2 regions of the Glutamicibacter protophormiae genome follow, and region 2 is predicted to be linked to the other one. Evidence: riboswitches for the same ligand, from Rfam matches in the RefSeq annotation. Region 2 holds a riboswitch; the other holds the start of a gene.

Region 1 (2,392 bases), 370 kb from region 2:
AGCGACAGCAGGTCGGCGATCACGGTGACCATGGCGCCGGCGGCCTTGGCGGCGGCGATGATTTCGGCGTGGTCGGCGATCGAGCCGTCATTGCCCGGCTGCTGCAGCACGATGCCGGAGATCTCGCCCTCGGGCAGGCCTGCGGACAGGTCGACGACCTCGACCTCGAAGCCCAGCGCGTCGGCGCGGCCCTGCACGACCTTGATGGTCTGCGGGAAGATGTTGGAGTCCAGCACGGTCTTGCCGTTGGACTTCTTCTTGTTGGCGCGGCGCATCATCAGCACGGCTTCGGCGGCGGCGGAGGATTCGTCCAGCAGCGAGGCGTTGGCGATCGGCAGGCCGGTCAGGTCCATGACCATGGTCTGGAAGTTCAGCAGGGCTTCGAGGCGGCCCTGGGAGATCTCCGGCTGGTACGGGGTGTAGGCGGTGTACCAGGCCGGGTTCTCGACGATGTTGCGGCGGATGACCGCCGGGGTGATGGTGTCATAGAAACCCTGGCCGATCATCTGGGTCTTCATGACGTTCTTGGACGCCAGCTCACGCAGGTGGGCCAGTGCCTCGGTCTCGGTCAGGGCATCCGGGATGTCCAGTGCGGCATCCTGTCGGATGTCGGCGGGAACTGCCGTGTCGATCAGCTCGTCCAGGCTGTTGTAGCCCAGGGTCTGGAGCATGGTCTCGACGTCGGACTGACGCGGGCCGATGTGGCGGGACACGAATTCGCTGTTCGTGTTAGCAGAAGTCTGCGTGATGGTCATGGTGCAGGTGTCTCCATGGGGATCTGTCTTGGCGCATGCCAAAGGAAGGTCGCTGTCCCTCCCCATCCCTGTTGCACAACCTGAGAGTTTTACGCATCCGGCCTACCAAGCCGGTTGCTTGCACCTTCGGTGAACCGGAACGGGCCGGTTACTTTCCAGAGTTGCCTCTTGATGGCGGTACGGGTGCCTGAGAGTTTCCTGGGGAGGAATTGCTCCTACGGCGCCCGTCCATGGTGTGAACGGGTCTCTCCCGCCATCCTTCTATGGCGTCGGCTGCGGGCCAATGACCCACAACACATGTCCCATGGTACCTGCCCCGGGGCCAACTGCAAACAATCTTGCGGCCCCGGAGCCCCTGCATGAAGCGCCCTAGCCGTGTTCGGCGCCGAGCCGAATGTAGTCCGGGTACTTGGCGCTCAGGTTGTCTCCCGAGGAGGTCCCAGTCAGACGGCGTTTGACCCACGGACCCAGGTATTCCTTGGCCCACTCCAAGTCCTGCCGGAGCTTCTCGGCACGGGCGTTCACCGCGGCCGTCGGAAGCACCGGCAGCTCGATATCCGAGGACCAGTTGCCGTCCGTGACGCCATGGGCGCCCAGCACGTCCAGCACCTTGGCGGCCATGAGCGTGTGCCCCGCGGCGCCCATGTGCAGGCGGTCCACCGCCCAGTAGCGTACGTCCGAGAATTCGCGCCAGCGCCAATAGTCGGCGACCAGCGTGTTGTAGCGGTCGGCGATCTCGCGCACCTTTTCGTTGTAGATCGCGGTGCGCGGGCGGGTCTTGGAGAACAGCGGCGAGTCGACGGTGTCGAAGCCGGTGAACAGCAACACGGTGATGCCGGCATCGGCGAAGCGCTTGACCATGCTGTCGTAACCGCGCATCAGCGCCTCGAGGTCCGCCTTGGGGCGCAGGATGTCGTTGCCGCCGGCGTAGAGGGAGACGACGTCGGGCTTCATGGACAGCGCCTGGTCCATCTGCTGGTTGATCACCTGCCCGATCTTCTTGCCGCGGATCGCGAGGTTCGCGTATTCCCAGTCGCCGCGGGCGCACAGCACCTCGGCCACCCGGTCGGCCCAGCCGCGCACCTGGTTCGGGCGCAGCGGATCGTCGTCGCCGACTCCTTCGGTGAAGGAGTCTCCCATTGCCAAAAACTTTGCCACGTTCTTCCTCCTAGCCCTTGGCCTGCATCATCTTGCCGATAACCACCTGTCGCGCCAACTGGCTGAGCTGCACGCCCATGGAGGTGCTCTTCTCCCCCTCGTTGCGCGACGGGATGTAGGCGAAACCCAGCTGGTAGGCCGGATCGGCGAAGGCCAGCGAGGAGTTCGCCCCGTCATGCCCGTAGGCGAAGATCGAGCCGTAGTCGTTGCGGGCGGTGGCCTTCATGAATCCGAGGGCGAAGGCCTGGAGCAGCCCGCTGGTGCGGTCGTGTCCATAGACGAGTTCCGCGGACACCCGGGACCAGGTGTCCTCGGTCAGGAATCCCCGAGCGGCGCCGAGCGATGGCACCGGGCCGAAGGACGCGGCGTAGATGGCCGCCAGCGACTGGGCATCGGCCACGCCGCCCATGGAAGCAGGGCCGAGTCGGCGGACCTGCCGGGCATTGGCCAGCTCGTGCCAGTTGTAGACCGGGCCGCTG
Region 2 (2,392 bases):
CCGGAAAGCCAGGTAGCTGAGCAGGATGATGGACCACACGAACATGAAGCACAGCGCGGAAATGGTGGTCACCAGCGTGAATACTGACATGACCGAATCGCCGCTGTAGAGCAGCGCGACGCCGGCCAGCAGGAACATGCAGGAGAACATCAGTGCGTTGCGCGGCACCTTGCGGGAGGAGAGCTGCTCGAACCGCTTCGGGGCGTCGCCTTCCAGCGCCAGGCCGCGCAGCATGCGCGAGGTCGAATAGATGCCCGAGTTGGCGCTGGAGGTGGCGGAGGTGAGCACCACGAAGTTGATGACGCCCGCGGCACCGGCCAGGCCTGCCAGCGTGAACATGCCGACGAACGGGGACTGCTCGGCGGAGAACAGCGTCCATGGCTCGACCATCATCAGGACGAGCAGGGCGCCGACGTAGAAGAACAGGATGCGCAGCGGGATCGAGTTGATCGCCTTGGGCAGGGTCTTCTCCGGATCCTTGGTTTCGGCCGCCGTGGTGCCGACCAGTTCGATGCCCACGAAGGCGAACACGGCGATCTGGAAGCCCGCCACGAAGCCCATGGCGCCGTGGGGGAACATGCCGCCATGCGCCCAGAGGTTGGAGAAGGATGAGCTGATGCCGTTGTGCTGGAAACCGGTGATGACCATGGCCAGGCCCACCACGATCAGCGCGCCGATGGCGACGATCTTGATCAGGGCGAACCAGAATTCGGTTTCGCCGAAGGCCTTCACCGTGGTCAGGTTCAGTACCAGCAGCAGGGCGATGCACGCCAGGCTCGGGATCCACAAGGGCATCTCGCCCCACCAGAAGGCGACGTAGTGGGCGATGGCCACGACATCGGCGATGCCGGTGACCACCCAGCAAAACCAGTAGGTCCAGCCGGTGAAGAAGGCGGCCCAGGGGCCCAGCAGGTCGCCGGCGAAATCGGCGAAGGTCTTGTAGTTGAGGTTGCTCAGCAGCAGCTCGCCCATGGCGCGCATGACGAAGAAGAGCATGAAGCCGATGATCATGTACACGAAGATGACCGAGGGGCCGGCGACGGCGATGGTTTTGCCGGATCCCATGAACAGGCCGGTGCCAATGGCGCCGCCGATGGCGATGAGCTGGATATGGCGATTGGAGAGTCCGCGTTCGAGCTTGGGGGCAGAGCTGGGTGAGCTCATTCTTGCGCCTTCCGCGAGTGGGGGATCCCGCACCCGAAGCGATCCGGGACAAGCCGGTAGGCCTGCCCGCGGACAACGCTTTCTTCGAACACGCTCAACGTGGTGTTCTCCTGTTTTCGGCCGCATCAGGCTCAAGCGCTCAAAGCAAGTGCCTGCCGCGACCACGGGGGAGCATCATGGGCGTGCTCGCGAGTGCGGCACTGTTCTGATGTTCCTCCCCAATCTGTTTGCGTACCTGAGAGTTTTCACTTCACGCCGAATACTGGGTGAAGCCTGCTCCTTCGGTGAGCACGGCCTTCGCCGCGCTGCTTTCCAGAGGTGCCTGTTCGTGGCGGTACGGGGGCCTGAGAGTTTCCCGGGGAGGAATTGCTCCTACGGCGCCCGCCCTTGGTTCAGGACGGGACTCTCCCGCCACGTATCAATGGCTGTTTGGTGACTGCCATCACAGTATGCCCTGAAAACGTGAAGCGGCGCAAATCGAATCCGTCGGAAAGCGGGCGAGCGGCACTTGTCGGGTCGAGGGTGAACCCATTGCGACAAGACCTTTTCATGTTCTGATCATGGGCTAAAGCTTGAAGTGCCGCGACGCCCGATCCGGGCCGGCGAACCGTCCAGTCCGGCGCCGCCGCGCTCGGTCATTAGTTCCGCTGCGAAATCATTTCGAGGTGAAATGATATTCTCGTCTGGTGACTGATCAGAAACTGCCCCGCTTCCAGTGGAATTCCCTGAGCTATCTGGCAACCCGTGTCGGGCGTGTGGGAACCATGGCCCTGGGTGCGCTGATGGAGGCCGAAGGGCTGACGCGCCACCACTTCACGATCATCAGCGCGCTGCAGGAGTCCGGGGCGATGTATCAGAACGACCTGGCCGACCGGGCCAACATCAACCGAGGCCACATGGTTGCCTACCTCGACCAGCTCGAAGCGCACGGCACGCTGCAGCGCACCGTGGACCCGGTGGACCGCCGCCGAAGACTCATCGAACTAACCTCCGACGGGCGGCGCTTTGCGGCCCGAGCTGTCGAGGCGGCCCGCGAAGGCGAGGAGGAGATCTACGGGGCGCTGGATCCGGCGCAGCGCGAGCAGCTGCGCGGACTGCTGCAACTGGTCGTTGCAGGCCAAGGGGAAACCCGCGCATGATCGCCCATGCGAAACAGGTCTGGAAACACAGTGTTGCCGTGGCTCCGCCCATGCCGGCGCTGCGGCCCGCGGCCCGGGCAACCTTCTGC

The links. A riboswitch is a leader RNA that binds a small molecule or an ion and turns the genes downstream of it on or off. The one in region 2 is predicted to bind glycine.
Region 1: it holds a riboswitch for glycine, as region 2 does, so the genes downstream of both, gcvP (aminomethyl-transferring glycine dehydrogenase) here and cycA (D-serine/D-alanine/glycine transporter) in region 2, are expected to answer to the same signal.

Annotation. Positions count from the first base shown of each region.
Region 1 is NZ_CP069806.1:2,870,484-2,872,875, forward strand. Features, by position in the region: gene gcvP (aminomethyl-transferring glycine dehydrogenase) at 1-755, opposite strand, end outside; glycine riboswitch at 921-1,018, opposite strand; gene JQN66_RS13435 (SGNH/GDSL hydrolase family protein) at 1,125-1,895, opposite strand; gene JQN66_RS13440 (serine hydrolase domain-containing protein) at 1,924-2,392, opposite strand, start outside.
Region 2 is NZ_CP069806.1:3,242,877-3,245,268, reverse strand. Features, by position in the region: gene cycA (D-serine/D-alanine/glycine transporter) at 1-1,164, opposite strand, end outside; glycine riboswitch at 1,378-1,486, opposite strand; glycine riboswitch at 1,487-1,585, opposite strand; gene JQN66_RS15205 (MarR family winged helix-turn-helix transcriptional regulator) at 1,851-2,303, shown strand; gene JQN66_RS15200 (FUSC family protein) at 2,300-2,392, shown strand, end outside.